Regions from separate parts of the Paenibacillus sp. JNUCC 34 genome, predicted to be linked through region 1. Evidence: riboswitches for the same ligand, from Rfam matches in the RefSeq annotation. Region 1 holds a riboswitch; each other region holds the start of a gene.
The links. Region 1 has a riboswitch for cyclic di-AMP ahead of AC2TF5_RS01160 (hypothetical protein). Riboswitches for the same ligand answer to the same signal wherever they lie in the genome.

Region 2: another riboswitch for cyclic di-AMP. It lies ahead of AC2TF5_RS17005 (C40 family peptidase); the one in region 1 lies ahead of AC2TF5_RS01160 (hypothetical protein).
Region 3: another riboswitch for cyclic di-AMP. It lies ahead of AC2TF5_RS10770 (C40 family peptidase); the one in region 1 lies ahead of AC2TF5_RS01160 (hypothetical protein).

What each region holds. Positions count from the first base shown of each region.
Region 1 covers NZ_CM177770.1:253,014-260,442, reverse strand. Annotated here, with positions in the region: gene AC2TF5_RS01170 (MFS transporter) at 1-164, shown strand, start outside; gene AC2TF5_RS01165 (TrmB family transcriptional regulator) at 294-1,058, opposite strand; cyclic di-AMP (ydaO/yuaA leader) riboswitch at 1,558-1,758, shown strand; cyclic di-AMP (ydaO/yuaA leader) riboswitch at 1,863-2,030, shown strand; gene AC2TF5_RS01160 (hypothetical protein) at 2,154-2,567, shown strand; gene AC2TF5_RS01155 (potassium-transporting ATPase subunit F) at 2,718-2,795, shown strand; gene kdpA (potassium-transporting ATPase subunit KdpA) at 2,826-4,505, shown strand; gene kdpB (potassium-transporting ATPase subunit KdpB) at 4,527-6,560, shown strand; gene kdpC (potassium-transporting ATPase subunit KdpC) at 6,616-7,221, shown strand; gene AC2TF5_RS01135 (histidine kinase) at 7,323-7,429, shown strand, end outside.
Region 2 covers NZ_CM177770.1:3,637,297-3,644,725, reverse strand. Annotated here, with positions in the region: gene AC2TF5_RS17020 (class I SAM-dependent methyltransferase) at 1-489, opposite strand, end outside; gene AC2TF5_RS17015 (GNAT family N-acetyltransferase) at 614-1,129, opposite strand; gene AC2TF5_RS17010 (endonuclease MutS2) at 1,144-3,189, opposite strand; cyclic di-AMP (ydaO/yuaA leader) riboswitch at 4,093-4,237, shown strand; gene AC2TF5_RS17005 (C40 family peptidase) at 4,240-5,103, shown strand; gene AC2TF5_RS17000 (hypothetical protein) at 5,248-5,583, shown strand; gene AC2TF5_RS16995 (carbohydrate ABC transporter permease) at 5,785-6,735, shown strand; gene AC2TF5_RS16990 (carbohydrate ABC transporter permease) at 6,795-7,429, shown strand, end outside.
Region 3 covers NZ_CM177770.1:2,272,469-2,279,897, reverse strand. Annotated here, with positions in the region: gene AC2TF5_RS10790 (response regulator) at 1-594, opposite strand, end outside; gene AC2TF5_RS10785 (VOC family protein) at 647-1,057, opposite strand; gene AC2TF5_RS10780 (2Fe-2S iron-sulfur cluster-binding protein) at 1,244-1,636, opposite strand; gene AC2TF5_RS10775 (phosphotransferase family protein) at 1,670-2,617, opposite strand; gene AC2TF5_RS10770 (C40 family peptidase) at 2,746-3,219, opposite strand; cyclic di-AMP (ydaO/yuaA leader) riboswitch at 3,224-3,355, opposite strand; gene AC2TF5_RS10765 (Mrp/NBP35 family ATP-binding protein) at 3,700-4,770, shown strand; gene AC2TF5_RS10760 (ferredoxin family protein) at 4,850-5,089, opposite strand; gene AC2TF5_RS10755 (SDR family oxidoreductase) at 5,384-6,238, shown strand; gene AC2TF5_RS10750 (LutC/YkgG family protein) at 6,374-7,111, opposite strand; gene AC2TF5_RS10745 (LutB/LldF family L-lactate oxidation iron-sulfur protein) at 7,108-7,429, opposite strand, start outside.

The DNA.
Region 1 (7,429 bases):
GCGGTACCGTTATTGATCAGAGCCACACGGTAGCCCACAACCCTTGGGTCGGCGGTATCATTGCTACCGTTGCCTTCGGTGTCGCGTTATTCTCGCTAACTCGCCGTTCTGCTCCTGACAAGGATGGAGCTGCTGCTTCGTCCCGAACCGCAGAGCAGTTGTAAGTTTGGTTCAAACTCATACTGTACACACTTAAAGGGGCATCCCAAAAGGTCCATTGACCTGTGGGATGCCCCTTTGCTGTTGTGAGAGACTGCACGGAGTAGTCATTCCTCCATACTTTCTGTCCTTGTTTAATAGCGCAGCCGGAGCAAAAGCGCTTTAATCTCTTCGTCTTTGAACATCTCTTCCGGATATTTACGACTGAATGCAGTCAATGCCATATCGTGGTAGAAAAATTCAACAAACACCTTCACAAAGGGCTGTGCCTGCGTCCGGATTGCCTGCCAGCTGCCCTGCTCGACGCCTGCGAATAGAAGCTGCTTCGTATCTGTCACCAGAAGCATGAACCGCTCCAGCTTATCGTGATCCGCCGTAGGATTCAGCACATACAGCTTGGACAGCGACACTTCCGGATGGTCATCCCCCGTCACCAAAGCTTCAACGCGCACACCTTCCCGCTCTTTCCGGTCCAGCAGATCGGTTATTTCATTAAACTCATCGCTCCACATTGAGACGAGAACAGACTCCTGCGCTTCCTCAATCATCTGTTTGCAGAACGCCTGGATCGAGCTGTGCGATTTCAGACTCCACACCTGATCATCCACAACCGTTTTGCGGACCCCCGCCGAGCGAAGCTCCTTAATGTCACTCTCAAACTCATGCGTCAGTTTATCAATCACGGCTTCCACAGGGAGTGCCGTATAGGTACGCTTTTTGCCAGATACCGTATCCATGACAATTCCCTTGTCCACTAACCGGTCCAGCACCTCATAAATTTTAGCCTTCGGAACACCGGACAACTTCACGATACTCGATGCATCCATCGCCTCGCCGCTCGTCACAAGTGTTTCATATACTTTGCTCTCATACTGGGAGTAACCGAATTGTAGAAGCATAGCTCCTCCTTGTACATTTGTTACCCTCTATGTTACCGGAGCGTGAGACGCTTGACCAGTACTATGGAAATGTGAATGCATGTTTATAGATACTCCTGAGTCCGTTTGCTCTGAAACCTGCTCATTGTCCGGGTTCCCCCGACTCCCTTTAGAGAGCTCAGCGTTTAGATCATGGTTAAATTCGGATGAATCATACGTCATTGCCCTTTCAAAGTAAATGTTCATTTATGGTCTAAAAATTCAAAATATCGACGAAAAAGCCAAAAGAAAACGTGTACATTAGGGCTTGACATCGATTATCCATACAAATACACGGTATCTTGCCACTTTACGAGAAATCAACGAAATACAGAGAAATACAGAGTATGGAGCAGTATTCTGGTGACCAATCCCCCTTTCCCCCGATATCCTGTTAAAAAACACCTCAAATGTGCCTCTCCCTCGATTTACATTACGAACCGCCAGACGTATGATACGAATCATGAAATGAACAATGTTTTCACATGAATCGCTGAATTCCCTTGCTGGGCAAGGGAAGCGGGGGAACCAAACAAGGAGATGGACCAGGTGGTGTGAGAGCCACCATGAACATCTTCAGGGGTGAATCTTGATCCGAAGACTCTATGGAATCGGATCAGGTAGGGCGACTCTCACCGCCCGAATCCGACAGCTAACCTCGTAAGCGTTGAGTTAAGCAGTCACGCATTCAATTGACGCGGTCTGCTCACAAGGAGAGGATGATGAAGCTTGTGATCGAGAAACACGACCACAGGGCTTAATGTCTCTGTGGTTTTTTGCAAAGTGCTTTTTTATTCGCTGAATCCTTGAATGGAAAAGGAACGGGGGAACCAAACGGGAGACTTGCTTTTCTTCCAGGGGTGAATCACATCGGCAGAATACCTGCCTATGGGTAGGGCGACTCTCACGCCCGAATCCGTCAGCTAACCTCGTAAGCGTATCGAGAGAGGCAACGATTGTCGTGTGCAGGGCACGGTGTATTTCACTGTGTCATCAGAAGCCGCGGGAAGAGTGACTCTCCTTCCCTGAGGCTTCTTTTTTGTTGCCTTCTCTTTCTAACAAATAGGAGGAGAAAACATGGAAAAACCGCAGGATCTGATCATCGTATCCGCTCCAACCAAGGCAGGGGAGGAATTCGTACTCCAGCTTATCCGAAATAAAATTCCGTTTGCAGCCATCGTGAACAACCGGGTAGAGCAAGATCGTCTGGATAAGCTCGGAGCCAAAAACAACATGATCTTGATCGACACCACCGATGAACAAACCTGGATCATTCCCGAGTTTTCCGTCGGCAGGGTGTTTCTGTTTGAAAGCAGTCTGAACCTGTGCTGCCGTTACTTGCGGATTTGCCGTACTTGGACTTTGGATCCGATCTATGTCATCACTCATTCAAGCAACCCGAGATTAATTTATAAAGGACTTGGCGCAGATATCGTGCTGCATACGAACCATACCAATGTTTCCTTCTTAATTTCATCACTCGTCAGCTAGACCATATTCATAATCTTTCAAAAAATATTTTGGAGGGATTTACATGCAGGATCTGTGCATGGTGCTCATTCTGGGAGGAACCTACGCACTGTTCACCTTATTTTTATCCTGGTGCGGACGCGTGGTCAATGAACCGGAGGCTGATAACCAATGATCATCATTATCGCATTTATGATCTTTATTTTTCTGTATTTGATTTACGCGCTGATTCACCCGGAAAAATTCTAGGGGTGTTATTGAAGGAGGAAGCAATCAATCATGGGCATTGTACAAATTGCCATCGTTATTCTGGTTCTGGTGCTGCTCGTTAAGCCTCTCGGAACCTACGTATATAATGTATTTCGCAATGAAGCGAACGGAACGGATAAATGGTTCTCCTGGGCGGAGAAACCGATCTATGCGTTGATCGGACTTAAAGAGCGCAAAGGCATGACCTGGAAGGTATATGCAATCAGCTTTGTGATGACCAATATTGTGCTGGTTGCAGCCGGGTATCTCATACTACGACTGCAAAAGATACTGCCGTTCAATCCAAACGGAATTGACAATATGGAGCCAACGCTATCGTTCAATACTATTATCAGTTTCATGACCAATACAAACCTGCAGCACTACAGCGGAGAATCGGGTCTCTCCTACTTCTCGCAGATGGCCGTCATCACCATGATGATGTTCACCTCCGCTGCTACCGGCTTATGTGTCGCTATCGCGTTCATTCGGGCAATTACCAGCAAGGGAACAACGATAGGCAACTTCTTCGAAGATTTTGTTAAGGCACATACACGGGTGTTCATCCCGCTGGCCTTTACAGTGGCCATGCTACTTGTTGCGCTGCATGTTCCTCAAACCTTAAAACCTACCATCAATGTAACGACGCTTGAAGGCGCCGAGCAGCAAATTTCAGTTGGTCCAGTGGCTGCACTGGAATCGATCAAACATCTGGGTACGAACGGTGGTGGACATTTCGGCGTCAATTCGTCTCATCCGTTTGAAAATCCGAATCCGCTGACTAACGTAATCGAGATTTTATCAATGTGGTGTATTGCGGCGGCTCTGCCTTACACATTCGGTTTATTTGCGAAAAACCGCAAGCAGGGCTGGATTATTTTCTCGGCCATGATGGTTCTGTTCATCGGATTCCTGTCACTTGCCTACGTATCGGAATCGAATGGTAACCCGGCGATGAGTCGACTAGGAATCGATGCTTCCCAAGGCAATATGGAAGGCAAAGAGGTCAGGTTCGGTATTGCCCAGTCTGCTCTGTTTACGACCGTAACCACAGCAGCCACAACCGGATCGGTCAATAACATGCACGATACGCTGACACCGCTTGGCGGTATAACACCGTTGTCTCTCATGATGCTGAACTCTGTCTTCGGCGGAAAAGGCGTCGGTCTGATGAATATGTTAATGTACGCTATTCTGGCCGTATTCCTCGCCGGGCTGATGGTTGGACGAACGCCGGAGTTTCTTGGGCGGAAAATCGAAGCCCGGGAGATGAAGCTGATTGCGATTGCCATTCTGGCTCATCCCTTCATTATTCTGGCGCCGACTGCTCTCGCTCTCATGACAGACGCTGGTCAAGCGGGCATTACGAACGCAGGCTTTCATGGCATTTCACAAGTGCTGTATGAATACACTTCCTCGGCAGCGAATAACGGCTCTGGCTTTGAAGGTCTTGCGGATAACACGCCGTTCTGGAATATATCAACAGGGCTTGTCATGCTCTTCGGCCGCTATATTTCGATGATTTCGCTTCTAGCGGTAGGCGGCTCTCTGCTGCGTAAGCAGTGGATTCCTGAGACACTAGGGACATTCCGCACGGATAACCGGCTGTTTGCGTTTATTCTGATTGCGGTAGTCCTGATCATCGGGGCGCTGACATTCCTGCCCGTGATGGTGCTTGGCCCGATTGCCGAGCATTTAATGATCCGTTAATAGAAAAGGTGGATTATCCCAATGAATAACAATAGAAAAAAGGTATTAAACGGAGATATGGTTCGCCAGTCGTTAAAAGATAGCTTCATCAAGTTGAACCCTATTGCCATGATGAAAAACCCCGTGATGTTTGTTGTCGAGGTTGGTACATTTATTGTCCTCCTCATGACTATCTTTCCCCATTATTTCGGGACAGAAGACAGCATCGGCTTTAATCTGACCGTATTTGTGGTTCTGCTCTTAACCGTCTTGTTTGCCAACTTTGCCGAAGCTCTTGCTGAAGGGCGTGGTAAAGCTCAGGCTGACTCCTTAAAGCAGTCAAAGAAGGAAATCGCGGCCAACAAGGTTATGGACGGCGGCGGCATCAAGCGTGTTCCGTCTACCGATTTACGTAAAGGTGACATCGTGGTGGTCTCGCAAGGCGAAATGATTCCCGGTGACGGCGAAGTGATCGCGGGTCTGGCATCTGTCGATGAATCGGCCATTACCGGAGAATCAGCCCCGGTTATTAAAGAGGCCGGCGGGGATTTCAGCTCGGTAACCGGCGGCACACGGGTTGTTAGTGATCAGATTAAAGTCCGGATCACTAGCGACCCCGGCGAGTCATTCATTGATCGGATGATCTCGCTCGTAGAGGGGGCATCCCGGCAAAAAACACCAAATGAAATTGCGTTGAATACCCTTTTGACCGTACTAACATTAATATTCCTGATTGTGGTTGTCACGCTTGCCCCGATCGCCAAATATCTCGGAATCGAGCTTTCGATTCCCGTCCTGATCTCTCTTCTCGTCTGTCTTATCCCAACCACCATCGGTGGTCTGCTGTCCGCAATCGGGATTGCTGGTATGGACCGGGTAACGCAGTTCAACGTGCTGGCAATGTCCGGTAAAGCGGTTGAAGCTGCCGGCGACATCAATACGATGATTCTCGATAAGACAGGAACGATCACGTTTGGTAACCGGATGGCAAGCCAGTTTATCCCGGTCGGTTCGGAACCTGTCGGCTCTGTTGCCCAGTGGGCAGCTGTAAGCTCAGTTATGGATGAAACGCCTGAAGGCCGCTCTGTTCTCGAACTGATGAAGAAGGAAAGCTTAGGATTTGACGAATCCATTACATCCGGTGCCGAATTCATCGAATTTAAGGCCGAGACACGGATGAGCGGTATGGATCTGAAAGACGGCCGAAAAGTTCGCAAAGGAGCAGTCGATGCCGTAAGAGCCTGGGTTCAGTCTCAGGGAGGCATGATCCCATCCGATCTGATTGCCAAAGGAGACGCCATCGCTACCGAAGGGGGAACACCGCTGGCTGTGGCGGTAGATAACCAGATTTACGGCCTCATCTACCTGAAGGATACGGTGAAGCCAGGCATGAAGGAACGTTTTGACCAGCTCCGCAAAATGGGCATCAAGACGATAATGTGTACCGGCGACAATCCGCTGACTGCAGCTACCATTGCCCGGGAAGCAGGTGTGGATGACTTCATCGCCGAAAGTAAGCCTGAAGATAAAATAGCCGTCATCCGCAGGGAGCAGGCCGAGGGCAAACTGGTCGCCATGACCGGTGACGGAACGAACGATGCTCCGGCACTTGCGCAGGCTGACGTTGGTCTTGCCATGAATAGCGGCACAACCTCCGCGAAGGAAGCAGCCAACATGGTCGATCTGGATTCCGATCCATCCAAAATTATTGAAGTGGTTGCCATTGGGAAACAACTGTTGATGACCCGCGGCGCATTGACCACCTTCAGTATCTCGAACGACATAGCCAAATATTTTGCCATCATTCCGGCGATGTTTACGGCAGCCATTCCGAGCATGAACGCACTGAATATCATGGGGCTGGGTTCCCCTATGTCCGCGATTTTATCGGCTTTGATTTTTAACGCCCTTATTATCCCGCTGCTCATACCACTTGCAATGAAAGGTGTAGCTTATAAGCCGATGAGCTCGACCAAGCTGCTGCAGCGTAACATTTTGATCTACGGACTGGGCGGTGTGATCGTACCGTTCATCGGTATCAAGCTGATTGATATGATTGTCCATTTGTGGATTTAATGAAGAGACAGAGCGGAAATTAATCTAAAGATAGATATGGAAAGGTCGAATAACGATGAATAACCATGATCCGAAAAAAGCTCATACGGCCCGATTTTTGTTTAGTACCGCTCTAAGAGCAAGTCTTGTATTTATCATCCTGTGCGGTATTTGTTATCCGCTCGTAACGACAGGCGCGGCGCAGCTTCTGATGCCGGATCATGCGAACGGAAGCCTGATCAAGAACAGCGATGGAAAAGTGGTTGGCTCGGAGCTCATCGGGCAAAACTTTACGGACCCGAAATATTTCCATAGCAGGGTCTCGAGTATTGAGTATAACGGCGCTGGATCGGGAAGCAACAACTACGCACCCTCCAATCCAGACCTGATGGAAAGAACGAAAGCATCGATTGAGTCCTGGAAGAACAACAATCCGGATGTGCCGGTAAGCGAGCTTCCGATTGACCTTATCACGAACTCTGGCTCCGGTCTGGACCCTCACATCACGCCAAAATCGGCTGAGGTCCAGATTCCCCGGATCAGCAAACTGACAGGCATCTCAGAAGGAGAACTCGGAAAACTGGTTGATCAACATACCGATAGCCGGGATCTGGGTATATTCGGTGAACCGCGTGTCAATGTACTGAAGCTGAATCTTGCGCTAAGTGAACTTTTGAAATAATTAGGTAACAAAAGCTCAGGAAACCTAATAGCAGCCGGCCCTTCCACTTAAAGGGTTCGGCTTTACTCCTTTTAAATAAAGTGGTAAGGAGGTAGAAGTCCATGGACCCGTTCAGAAAAAAATCGCCAGAGGAAATCCTGCTGTCCATCTCAAAGCTGCACCAAGGCCGGTTGAAGGTATATATCGGAGCCGTAAGCGGATCCGGGAA
Region 2 (7,429 bases), 2.7 Mb from region 1:
TGATAGACCGGACAAAGCCACGTTTTCCTTCGCCCATTGTACCATGCCTTTTGCTGCATCTACATGAACTACCTGTGCGCCAGCATAAGCTGCAGCAACGGTTGCTCCTCCAGTGTATGCGAACAGATTGAGCACACGGATTGGACGACCGGCGTCCGAAATTTTGTTCATCATCCAGCGCCAGTTAGCAGCCTGCTCAGGGAACAGACCGGTATGCTTAAAGCTCGTCGGACGGATGTGAAATTTAAGCTGGTCATAGGAGATGTTCCAACGCTCAGGAAGCTGCTTCTTCATATCCCAGCTTCCGCCGCCCGATGAGCTCCGGTGATAATGGCCGTGAACGTTTCTCCATACACTACTGTCATTGTTGAGCGGCCAAATAATTTGCGGATCCGGGCGGCGCAGAATAACATCGCCCCAACGTTCGAGCTTTTCTCCGCCTCCGGTATCTATAACTTCATAATCTTTCCAATCATCAGCTAAATACATGTTGAAAACCATCCTTCAAATTGTCATTTAAGCTTTATTGTACAACATTTACCGCCGACATTGCCACAAATCTGGTTATGGCGCTGATTGATGAAGGATTGTTGTTTTTATTTATTGAAGCGATTCATTCCATTTCCAAAAAGGCGTCGGAATAGCAGAGCTCGCCCTTGAAACGGTGTAGAGCACCTTCCTCGATTTCGTAAACCATAAAGACCTCTTCCGGAACCTCGAACTGTTTCAATTGAAAGCCATAATCACCTGCCTTAACAAATCCAAATTGCGGATAATACGAAGGATGACCGATCAGAAATACTAACGGGATGTTGAATTGCCGGCATCTGTTCAGACCTTCTCGAATTAACGCCCCGCCAATCCCCTTACGCTGTAAGGTCGGCTCAACGGCGAGAGGGGCGAGACAACCTACTTGATATGATTGATCATCATCTAATACTTCAGTTAAGCTGAACATGATGTGCCCGGTAATTTGTCCATCTGCCTCGGCTACGATGGACAAATCCGGAATAAAGTCTTCGGTGTCACGGATACGTTCAACAAGTCGAGGCTCAGCCTCATTCTTAAACGCGTTTTTCAGCAGTTGTTCTACTTGGGTGTAATCCTGGATTTTTTCTGTTCTTATCATAGTTATGTCCTCCTTTAGGATTCAGGTTTTATTTCAATGGTTAGTCCCTCGACATGCTTTCGGTTCATCAACTTCCGTTTCTTGCGGTTCTCTTTACTCTCAAAAACGATATCCATGTCATAGTCTTCAGGATACAGATCTTTACCTGCAATATGCAGTGTGAGGCGTTTGTGGTTGATTTTGATCTTTTGTTTTTGGATCATCACGCCAACCATACCGCGCGAATCTTGAGTTTCACAGACGATACCCGTCCTGTTCAAGGACGATACGTACACGCTGTCTCCGAGCTCATAATTAGTGGATTTCGAGCTATGATCTTTCTCATGAATTCGACCTTCGCTGTGAGGCGTTTCCTCGGATCGTTTTTCTACATCGTGACTTGATTGATCAGAGAAATCATCCTCATCAGGACTGTGACTTTCCTCAATAGATACATCTTCCGGATTGTCTTCATTAGCAGGCACATGAATCTCATCTGTATGGGATTCATTCGTGGAGACGTTGTAACTTGGGAACATCGTATTGTCATGTCCTACACCAGCTTCAGAAATTTCTCGGGAACGTGCAATGATTGCTGAAGGAATCCCCAATTTCTCAGCAATGACAAAAGCATAGCTTTGTCCGGCCTCTCCGATTTTCAACCGGTATTTCGGTTCAAGTGTCTCTGTGTCAAACTCCATTCGTGCGTTTTCGAACCCAGGAGTTATACGTGCAAAATTTTTGATTTCTGTAAAGTGAGTCGTAACGACAACCGTAGCCCTGCGGCGATGCAGCTCTTCCAGCACGGCGATCGAGAGGCCGATACCTTCTCCAGGATCCGTGCCTGAAGCCATTTCATCCAGTAATATCAGCGTTTTGTCATTGGCGGTTTGTAAAATATGATTGACGTTTCTTATATGAGCCGAAAAGGTGCTAAGCGCATGTTCAATGCTTTGACCATCTCCGATATCGACTGAAATCTGTTCATATATGCTGCATTGACTGCCTTCCTGAACAGGGATGAGCAGACCCGACTGAACCATCATGGTTAATAGACCAACGGTTTTGAGTGTTAATGTCTTACCGCCTGTATTTGGACCTGTTATGATCAGGGACTTGTAGTTACGACCGATTGCAAAATCCAGTGGGACCATACCTGGCCCCAACAGAGGATGGGTGGCCTGCTTGAGCGCAATGATCCCCTGATCATTAAGTTCCACGTTTCGTCCGCTGATGGACAGGGCGTATTTACCCCTCGCGATAATAAAATCGTACATTCCGACAGTATCTGCATTCAGCTTCAATTCGTGACTGTATCTCTCAGCCGTTTCGGTCAATGCACTGAGCACTTTGGTCTCTTCACGGGTTTCTTCGGATTGCAAAAAGCTCAGCTCATGTTGGAGGCTTGCGACATCACTAGGCTCGATATAAACCGTTTGTCCGCTTGCCGATTCATCCAGCACGACCCCGTTAACTTGCTTGCGGTGTTCTTTCTTGATGGGCAGAACATACCTGCCGTTACGTTTGCTGACCAGACTTTCCTGCATGATGGCTCGGTGTTTGCTGAGTAAACTGTCGAGTTTTCGCTTGACTCGCTCTTCAGATACAGCGATTTTTTTGCGGACTCTCGCAAGCTCCTTACTTGCACCATCAACAACACGGCCGCTATAAATACAGCGTTCGATTTCTGAGAGCAATGAAGCGAGTTCATACATTGAAGTGGCGTATGAGGCTATCTTTGGAGCAATTTCGCTCTTGGTGGCCATATAACGTATGAGCTGCCTGCAGCTGCGTAGGAATTGTTGGATATGGCCGAAGTCGCGTTCACTAAGCACATAACCGGTCCCCAGCAGCTGTTGAACAGGTTCTATTCCCTCCAAGGAAGGGATGGGTATACTTGCCCCAGCACGGAGTAGTGTACTGGCTTCAGAAGTTTCATCCAGCCTATGCCGGATTACCTTGAGCTGGGTGAGAGGGGTCATTTCACGAATGTGATTTTTCCCGAGATATGAGACGGCAAAGCGTTCCAGTTCGGTTTGGACCTTGTCGAATTGCAGTAATTTCATTGTAGCTAAATTCATTTGTGATCAAACTCCTTTGTATTGGTGTATATTTGCCTGAAAGAGCCCGTGAAAAACAAAAAAAGGCAGAGAATGAACGTAGGTTCACTCTCTGCCTTTAGTCAGTCCGCCTTGAAATTGATCGTCTCCATAGGAAATAGAGCTGCCAGCACTTACTGTACGCAGTCCTATTTACCAAAAAATCCGTGCTGAACTCAGCACGGATGAAAAGACGCCAAAACAGGATAGACCTCCCGGGCTTCAATTGATATCCGTTGTTCTTAACTAATTACACAGATGGAAAAAACCATAAGAAAATAAACATAGCCTTTTCAGGCCATGAAAAAAAGGGTTTTTCCAATCATATGAAATTTGGTTAGTTAAGAACGACCACCGACATCAAAATCTCTCCTTATTAAGAGGGTATGACATTAATATACGGTTTCTTTTTGGAAAAAGTCAAGCGAGGTTTTCATTATATATGTATATGGTGAAGTCCGAATTGTTATAAGAGGTTGTTCAAAAAGTCCGCTTTTGATCACGAAGTGAATCAGGAAGTGGGCTCGGCATCGAATCTTGAATTCAGCCGGTCCTAAGTGGATGCTTACGAAGTATGTTTCCTCCGGAAACATTTTAGGTGCTCACGTACCCAAAACAGCTGATGCTTCCGAAGACGTTTTCTACGAAAACGTGCAGCTCCGCTCCTCAGTCCCTAGCTTCATCCAACTCAAGCGTTTTGAAAAAACGCACATCGGAAGCATATGCTTCGGTGCTGAAAACCGACCTTTTTGAACACGTACTATAAGTATCGAAAAAGTATCAATTTCGCTCTAAAAGTTACAATCTGTTCATAATTTCATAAAATGGACACAATTTCGACCTATATCAAAGAGCTGGGTATGTTACTTTATAATGGTTAACTTGGTTTATTAAGTGCTGAATCCAGACGAGCATAACGTTTGGTACGGGGGAGCTTTATTTGGGGTGAATGTTTATTTGAAAATATAAACTAGGAAATACCTCTTTCCGAATCCGTCAACTAACCTCGGAAGCAACAGGGAGGAAAACATCATGAATAACTTACTGAAATCGGTTTTACTTTCAGGGGCCATTGTCGCCTCGACTCTCGTACTTAGCTCTGATCCAGCGAGCGCTGCTACTTCTTCCATTAAGGTACAAATTAACGATTCCTTAGTTTCTTTTCCGGACGAGCAGCCGTTTATTGACAGTAAAGGATTCACTCAGGTGCCTATTCGAATGATCGTAGAAAAAATGGGCTCCACCGTAAACTATGAAAAGATTAGTTCTACGAGCTCTAAAGTAACGATTAAAAAGGGAAACACCACCATCGTACTAAAATCCGGTTCCAATATTGCTTTAGTCGGTTCTAAACAAGTTGTCATGGACACGAGCATGCGGATCGTCGATGGCCGTTCTTTTGTTCCCGTTCGGTTTGTATCAGAAACGTTTGGCTATTCTTTGAAGTGGGACTCTAAAAACAAAATTGCTATCATCAGTACGGATGGAAAAAATTATCCTCCTGCCTGGACAGCTCCAAGCACTTCCCAAGGAAATCAGGCTGTATCACTAGCTAAACAATACCTTGGGACCAAATACGTTTGGGGAGGTGCCTCGCCATCCACCGGATTTGATTGCTCGGGTTATGTGAAGTATGTGTATGGTAAAATGGGTGTCAGCTTGCCTCATAGCTCCGTGTCGATGCATGACAATTACGGAACTTCGGTGTCAAAGAGCAATTTAAAACAAGGGGATCTCGTATTTTTCATTACTAACAAAGTTTCAACATCTCATGTAGGCATTTATATCGGTGATAATAAATTTATTTCTGCCACTAGCAGCGGAGTAACAATTGACAGCATAAACAGCTCCTATTGGGGACCTAAATATAATGGCGCAAATCGGATTTTAAAATGATTTTTATATAACAAAAAAAGGGGTTGTCTTCTGGTCATCTGTGATGACTTGGGGACAACCCCTTCTTTATGTTAATAATAGGCATACACCCTGTATTGGGCGTATGCATACAATGAGGGTAAGGACGATAAAAGGAGTGAACATATGACAACAACATACCCGAGTCATCATGTCGTTTACCAATGCGACCAACATACCGCGCATTTAATGAAACAACACAAGGAAAAAGTACATCATGCGATGAATAACATGGTCAATCGAAAAGTGCAAGTCCACACGGTGCATAATGAGATTATTGTGGGTGTGGTAGTAGGGGTGGATGTGGATTTTGTGTATTTGAGCATGGATCCACTTGACGACATGCGTGGTTTCTTTCCGGGATTTTCCCCTGGTTTCAACCCTCCGGGACCTATTGCCCCTTTCAATCCTATTCTGCCGCTGGCCTTGTTTAATCTGCTGACAATAAGCCTGCTGTTATAAAAAAGATCCGCAGGAAGGAGGAAATTACAACCAAAACCTGCGGAATTCTCGCAGGTTTTTTGGTTATAGAAATAAATTGGCGTATAAAAAAACAACATATTCCGGATTTGTCCACATAACCATTTACAGAATGGATTAGAGCGAGTGTACATCCATTCGTCATTCAATCCGGATCTCAATCTAGAGAGGAGGAGGGGCTGTTTGTCATCCACCCCAGAAGGGAAATACCTATCCAATCAAAGGACTATGTCCAAGAGGAAGTTCAGATTTACACGTAATGATTGGATGGGTTACTTGTTTAGTGCTCCTTTGATTGTCGGTGTGCTTGCTTTTGCCATTTATCCGATGTTTGCTGCACTGTTTATGAGTTTTCACCAGACATCAGGCCTTGCTTTGAATGGAAAATGGGTAGGTATGAGCAATTACAGTTATGCTTTAGAAGACTCCTTATTTTGGCAAGCGCTTACAAACACCTTTGTGATGGGCATCTGGTCCGTACTGCTTGGCATTGCCCTGTCGTTCATTCTCGCAAGTCTGATCAACAATTTGAAATGGCATCTGGGAAAAAATTTTTTTAAAGCGGTCTACTTTCTGCCTAACGTAGTATCTGGAGTCGCAACAAGCCTGTTATTCTCATTCTTGTTCTTTCCTTCAAAGGAAGGGTTGATCAATTTCGTGATCAGTTTTATCGGTCTTGAGCCGGTTGGCTGGTTTACGAATCCGGAGGTTTCCCGGTACAGCATTGTATTGATGAGCCTATGGGGTGCGCTTGGCTATAACACGATCATTTTTTTGGCTGGATTGCAAAGTGTTCCCCGTGATCTATACGAAGCTGCAGAAGTGGATGGAGCGGGAACGTACCGTAAGTGGCTCTATATTACCATTCCCTACTTGCGGCCAATATTTGTCTTTATGCTCATTATGGGAACCATCGGTGGTATGAAAAGATTTACAGACGTTTGGTTGATCGGAGGTACAGCCGGTAATCCTGGAGGCAGTCTGATGACGGTCGTGCTGTATATTTACCGCAATGCATTTCTGGCTTCACAGATGGGGCTTGCCACGGCAGTGTCTTATCTGCTGTTCCTAATAATCCTCGTGCTGACGGTATTTCTCATGCTGCTTAACCGACGTAAAGACAGTCTGGATTAACACAAGGACCGTATTTGAACAAGTGAGAAACCGTCAGTAAAAAGGATAGGAGGGAAATCATGGCCGATACAGTAATACCCAAAGTAACCGTTCGCCGCAAAAGGATATCTTTAAGTCAGCTTATACTGACCATTGTTCTGTTTTTAGGCTCGTTTTTAATGATTGTGCCGTTTCTCTGGATGCTTGTAACGAGCTTCGATTGGGGAGCGCGGCTTAATATATCGTTTCCGCCCAAGATTTGGCCCGAGGAACCGTCGATCAGGACATTCGAAGCGGCTTTTACCAATATTAAAATGTTCAAATATATCGGTAACTCAGTCATTGTCAGCGGTGGGGTCATTATCATTAGTTCGCTTTCGGCCTTGTTGTCGGGCTATGCCTTATCCAAGCTCCGCTTCAAAGGGGCGAACCTAGTGCTCTTACTCGCACTGAGCACGATGATGATTCCATTCGAGATGACGATGATTCCACAGTATTTGCTCTTCAGCAAGTTAGGTCTTGTTGATAATTATCTGGCATTTTATCTTCCTGCGATGAACTATGCATTTGGAACATTTTTGGCCAAAGCGTTCTTTGACCAGCTGCCGAGCAGTTTAAGGGAAGCAGCCGTGCTGGATGGAGCCAAGGAAATCACCGTGTTCAGCCGGGTCTACCTGCCGCTGTGTACACCGATTATCGCAACCATGGTCATATT
Region 3 (7,429 bases), 2.0 Mb from region 1:
AGCGATCGCTACAAAAAAAGGACCAGGAAGCGGTATATTGAAAAAAGCCATTTTATTGTTGATTTCCCATTCATTCAGGGCGGAGGATGCCAACCGTTCGAGAAATCGCTCCTTAAGCAGCGGAAGACTCTCATTCAGTTGCTGTTTAAGCCGATTCAAATGTTCCCAGTGACCCCGCTCTTCATCCATCTCGGCTTTGAGTTTATCCAGCATTTCGCGTAACTCCGCCGATGTAACCGGTTTCAAAATAAAGTCTGCCACTTGGATTTTAACGGCCTGCTGCGCATATTCAAAATCGTCGTAACCCGTTAAAATAATGATTTTCGTTCGTGGATATTTTTCGGCAATATGACGTGAAAGCTCCAGTCCGTCCAAAAAAGGCATATAAATGTCTGTCATCACGACATCCGGCTCAAGCTGCGCAACGACTTCCAACGCATCCCTGCCATTCTCACAAACTCCTACACATTCAAATCCATGTTCCGCCCATTGAATACGGTTTCTGATTCCTTCACGGACGATCGGCTCGTCATCGACAATGATGATTTTGTACAGTTGAATCGCCCCCATTCCAACGATTACGTATGTGGACATTACTTTAACAGTAAATTTGAAATTTCTCCAGTGGAAAACCGAGGTTATTCAACTACTCCTTGCATACCATCAGCAAATTACCATCTGGGTCCTTAATGACAAACCAATGCTCATGTTCAATGCCCGTTACCAGATTGACACCTGTAGTCTTGGCATAATTATAGGAAGCTTCCAGGTCATGGGTCAGCAGCATAAAAGCAGGCGTAGAAACAGGGGGGGCTCCGCCCGGCTCCTTGCCGCCCCACATAGGCATCGTATCTAGAATGACCCCAGTACCTTGCATTGGAATTGGACACAGATGACCGTTCATAATGCTGCAGCTCTCAAGATCGATGCCAAGAAGAGTGCAGTACCATTCACGTGATTTCTCAATGTCTCGTACAGGAACAAAAATGCTGCCAACCTTGTTTTGAATCGGACTTTCCGGTGCAGCTGTTTTGATATCGTTCTCATTACTCTTCATATATACCCCTCCAAATAGCTTTTTGGCAGCCTAATAAGTTCCAGTTATGAACATCATAGCAAACATTAAAAGTGAAATGTGCTATTTTTTATCAAATTCATTCGTTATCATGACTGCCTCTGATAGCATCAAAAAACCGGATGACCTGCTTGCTCAGGCCTCCGGCTGTTCGTGAATTAATATCTATTAAAAATAAGGTGCATGTTTAATGGATATGGCGCCTATTCTCTCCAATTTTGCCTGGCAACCCAGACGGTATCCCTCATCAATCTCCTCTGGATCAAGCCGCTTCTCCTCCGCTTCGTTTGGATCGGATAAATATTCCAATCCTTCACTGACATGACATCGGCAGCGGGCACATGTCCCTCTTTTGCAGAAAGAATTCCAGTCCACTTCATTCTTCTCCGCCAAATCCAATACCGTCAAACCAATGACCGGCGCAACGAATCGTTGAACATTTCTGCCCTTTAATTCTACGATTTGCTCTTCCGTTTCTTCATATGCGTCATTCCCGGGCGCAGCGGTACTCTCCGGAACCGATTTATTCTTCCCCTCCCGGCCTTTCCAAAATTTAAACACGCTGTATCTCCCTCCTCAATGAGTCCATTAAGTTTATATATTCTGGGAATGTGACATCAGATGGGTATGAATCAACTCCTTATACTCAAAAATGTCTAACATCTCACCGACACCTTTTCCTGTATGTTTTTCATAAATGGATTTTACAAAGTTCGCACCAAAGTCATGCAGCAGCGTCCCCGCAAATAGCAGGTCAATGAACTCACTGTATTCCAGATTCCTACATTTTATAAACTCATGAACAGTTTCTACATCACTTTGAAACAACTCAAACACAATCCCAGGATACTCATATTCTACCGGTGCAATGGTACTGTCTGCAAAATCTATAATATAAACCTGATCTTTCGAATCAATCAATACATTGTCACCCGTAAGATCTCCATGAACATGCATGCAGGTACCAAACTCATAATGGTTCAAAAAGTGCTCAATCTGTTTTCTTACCTCAGAAGATACGATCTTCCAGCGCTCATTATGGATTGCTCTCTCAATGATCGCAGCACGACTCACTTCTTCATCCGGCAGCGTGTTCAACTTCACCATATCATCTTGTAACTCACCTACGAAATCTCGCTTTTGCTCATATGTAAAGCCATTTATGGCATCCCCAGCACTTTGACCTTCAATAAAATCCATAATGATATACTTAAATTCATATTTATCATTAATTTTGGATGCAGCTACAATATTCGGGGTCCGAACTCCTTGGTCTATCGCTCGTTGCATCGCAACTCGCTCAGCTTTAAAGTCCTGATCCGTATTCATTCCAGATGAAATCGGTGCAAAAATTTTGATCACATGGGATCCTGTTTTGAAAACGGCATTTGTTCCCGGTGTTAAATGAGAGATATCTTCTGCTCCTATCAACTGTTCCCTTGCAAAGATTTCATGAATCAGAGGTCTAAAATCCTCGATGGATTGATAAACAGCTCCCCAGCTGTTCCAATCATGAATTTCCTTCTTAAATAAATTTGACATTATAGTAATCTATCCCCCAGCTATATCTTCTCATACAATGAGCTCAACACTCTTTACCTAAATATAGTAATATCATACAACAAAAAGCCCGCGAAATTCATCGCGGACTTCTATTCGTTGAGGAAATATTAATTCATACTACCTACCATCTGAACATAATTGTCTTGATCGATGACACGACGTGCTGTTACATAACGATTCTTATAGTAGGATTCCGAAAGCTTGCTGATTCTTACTCCTCTGCTAGTGGATGCATGAGCGAACTCATCATTTCCAATATAAATTCCTGCATGCGAGATACCTCGGCCACTCGTATTGAAGAAGACCAAATCTCCCAATCGAAGATCATCTTGCTCCACGTGAACACCAGCTTCTGCTTGTGATGCCGAAGTTCGCGGCAGATCGAGATTATATTGATCGAATATGTACAAAATAAATCCGGAGCAATCGAATCCGCTTACAGTTGTTCCTCCCCATTTATAAGGAGTTCCTACTAATTGTGTAACTTCACTCTGAAGCTTCGGCTGGTCCGCATATGCCGTGAAGGCGCCAGAGGAAAAAATAAGTGCAGACCCTAGTACAGATAATACGACTTTCTTCAAAAACACTTTCCCCCTTCGGTGCCTACGGAGTTAGCTAAGGGTTCGGTTGAAGGTTTCCTATATTCCCTTGACTTCAAGAATAATTCACCCAGATTGGTTCCCCCGTTTTCAAAACGAAATTCGGCAAATTCATTAAAGTTTTGTAACTCTATCATAATGTAGTATATTTTGAGGTGATATGTCAATCGTATTCAGTAACAAAATTGTAATTTTATTCTGCAAATCTCGCTAATCACCCGTCATGCCCTGCAGTGATGTCGACTAACAGCTAATTGACCCGTTTTTCTATCTATCGCTCGTATTTTCGTTGGACTCTCGCTATCGCTTGTGTACTAGACTCATTTGTTGACTAGCCCTTTCTCTTTCTTTAAACTGAAATTGATTATCGGTTTTCAAGGAGGGAATTACGAATGTTGGCTTACCAGAACTCTTTATCAACTTGCAGGTATCCGCATTGTCATCGTTTTGCACAGGTGACTTATGAATAGAGAAGTATTTAATCGTGAAATGACGAAGATACTCGACTCCGAATTGAAACTTCCCTTGATTCAAATTGGATTAATCCGTGATGTCATGCTGAAAGAAGACAAAGCAGCGATGACTCTAATCGCCACAGAGCAAGAACAGGAGCAAGGCATAACAGAAATACGCTGTAAACAGATTGAAGGGCTATTGCGCACAATGGGAATGACAGACATACATATTAGGGTCAAGCAAGTTTCTGCCGAGGAGAGGCATAACATAACTGCTCGAGCGCAGGAGATGAAACCTTCTGGCCAACAGCCTGCCAATAGAGGGGGGGCGCAGGGTTCTTTTCCAGTAAGTCCTTTGGTTAAAGCGGGTGTCAAATTTATAGCGGTAGCCAGCGGAAAAGGAGGCGTCGGAAAATCTACAGTTACACTGAATCTGGCTCTTTCATTACAGAAGGCTGGAAAGAAAGTTGGAATCATTGACGCAGACATCTACGGCTTCAGCATACCAGACATGATGGGAATACATGAGAAGCCAGAGCCTACGAATAGCCGGCCCACACCGATAGAAAGAGACGGTGTTCAAGTCATATCAACCGGATTTTTTGTTAAGGGTAACGACCCTGTCCTGTGGCGGGGACCCAGACTAGGAAGAATGCTGTCCAGTTTTTTGAATGATGTGATGTGGGGGCCGCTGGACTATATGCTTATTGATCTCCCGCCTGGGACAGGCGATATCGCTCTGGCTGTTCATCAGATGATACCTGAATGTTCTGAAATTATTGTCACTACACCACAGTCCACAGCAACAGTCGTTGCAGAGCGTGCAGGACTAATGGCCCTTCAGACCAATCACCGTATTCTCGGCGTTGTGGAGAACATGTCTTATTATGAAGATCCTTCAGGCACCAAGCATTATATCTTTGGCAAGGGCGGCGGAGAAAAGCTGGCGAACCAGCTGAATACGTCCCTACTCACCCAGATTCCAATTGTTCCTGATGAAATGGAATCGACTAAGCCGAATCTTCTCAGCTCCATTTACGATGATCTGGCTCATCACATTATTCAATCTTCTCCATAAATGCATGACAAATACACCCTTCCAATATGGTGACCGGATCGCTCCGCACCTGCCCGGAAGGGTGTTATTTTCGTATGATTTAATTTTTGTTTTTGTAGTATTCTACAGCCTTCTCATAGTAAGGCTTTTCTTCTTCTGGCAAATCATCGATATAGAATACTGCTGTTACAGGACAAGCCGCTTCACAAGCACCGCAAGATATACAAACATCCGGGTCAATATAGAACTGGTCCTCTCCTTCTTCAATGCAATCAACAGGACATACGTCAACGCATTCTCCCGCTTTCTCGTCTATGCAGGCTGAACCTATAACATACATGTGATTACTCCCCTCTCCATTGTACTAATCTAGCTTTCTTTTAATCATACATCATAAATAGGAATAATAGGACAAAAAAATCTAGATTCAGTACTTTTTATACATAAACATATAATAATTATGTGGATCATTGTTAATTTTGTCAATACTGCCCTTCAGCCGTATAAATAAATGATATGCCAGCTAACGGTAAGTATTGGATAAAGATTTATTCCATTCCAGACATTTACATGTTACGCTCGGATATATCGGTATTTTTTTGCAATTTAACCAGATCTGAAGGAGTGTGGAGCAATGGGTCCATTTGCTAAGGATTTGTTGAAGGACAAGGTTGTGCTGATAACAGGTGGGGCTACAGGGCTGGGAAGGGCCATGGGGGAGAAATTTCTGAAGTTGGGTGCGAAACTCGCCATTTGCGGACGGCGTGAAGACGTACTGAAGGCTGCTGCAGAGGAAATGAGCAGTTACGGGCATGCCGTATATTTCAAAAGCTGCGATGTTCGCGATCCATCCCAGGTGCATGAACTGGTGGAAGAGGTAGAACAGCATTACGGGGGCATCGACGTGCTGGTCAATAACGCAGCTGGTAATTTCATCAGTCCTACGGAACGCCTCTCTCCTAGAGCCGTGGATGCCGTTCTCAACATCGTGCTTCATGGCACATTTTACACAACTCTGGAAGTTGGAAAACGATGGATTGAGCAAGGGATTTCCGGAACGATGCTGAATATCGTCACGACCTATGCCTCTACAGGATCCGGTTATGTTGTCCCTTCTGCGGCGGCAAAAGCTGGAGTATTGGCATTAACCCGTTCACTCGCTGTAGAATGGGCACCTTACGGCATTCGGCAGGTGGCAATTGCACCCGGGCCGTTTCCAACGGAAGGCGCTTGGTCCAGATTGTCTCCTACACCGGAATTTGAGCAAAAGATGATTAACCGTATCCCTCTCGCACGCGTGGGAGATAAAGAAGAGCTCAGCAATCTTGCTGCTTATCTTATTTCAGACTACGCCGGATACATAAATGGTGATGTTATTACAATCGATGGCGGTGAATGGCTTCAAGGCGCCGGTCAGTTTAATGAGCTGGCTGAAGTAACTGAGGAACAGTGGGATGAACTCGCTAAACTGACGCGGCGCGGCAAGTGACCCCGCTCTAATTGATCAGACATTTCATTTTCTTTTCATAAAAAGCCCCTTTCTCACACCTGAACATTGCAGGGTAAAGAAAGGGGCTTTATGATTCAACTTAAAGGCTCAAGGCCAGCTTAACTATTGATTCTGTTACATATGATCCACAATGAGTGCGTACACAATACCCGGTCCATGAACCCCGATGGTCAGATCGTTCTCAATATCAGCCGACCTGCTCGGTCCTGAGATAAAATGAATGCCTGCCGGAAGATTTCCCCTTCCCTCTGTGTCGAAATTCACCAGTATCTCTCCAAGCCGCGTCTTAAGGCGCTCCACAGGTATAATGGCAATTAGGACCGTCGGCAGCAAGCTGACCGCTCGGCCTTTATCCTTCGAGGACAATACAACCATAGAGCCCGTATAGGCGGCCGCATAATCCGCCACGACAATACCGAAATCGGATTCTGCCGCTTTTGATCGCCAATCCGTTTCACGATTCTCATTCCAGACCGAAATATCCGTATCGGGGAGTGCGCTCGCAAGGTCAAGTTGAGCCAGCACTTCCTGATTTTGTCTCAGAATCTTGCCTGCACTCATCTCTCCTGCTTTTGCTGTGATAAACTGCTTAACCTGTTCCATATCCGACAGATGAACGGCATGCCCACCCGCGGCTTCAAAATTCACTGTGAATTGATGAATTCGGTTATCCAGAGACCAGTTGAATTCATTCCAGAAATCTGGAGCCCCTCTATAGGGATGATCAGGTTTTTCCCGAACACGAGACCTGTTCAGCTTGGACGCAATACCGTTCATGAATGATTCTTGTTTCTTTCTGGACTGTGCTTCCAATTGCTCAAGCCACTCCTGATCACTTTGCTGATTTATCATGATGTCCCGCCCTTCTTCCGGTCATTCACGATCTGCTTCAGCCTGTTCTCTATGCCAGAATCCATTTCTCTGACCCCTTGGGAAATTTCCTGCTCAAGGGTCGGCCATCTGTCCCGGAACGATTCCTTAGGCAGGCTTGGTGTAACACGGTATGAGTTCCACCCTTTTAACGGACCGGCCTTCGTACGGATTTCACCGCCACGGACCACCAATTTCTGTCCAAGCTTTCCGATTCGGATCACGGTGCGATAGCGCTTGGAATTCCCCATCACGGCTGCAAAACCCTTCATACCCACTCCCTCAGCCTTACTCCCACGT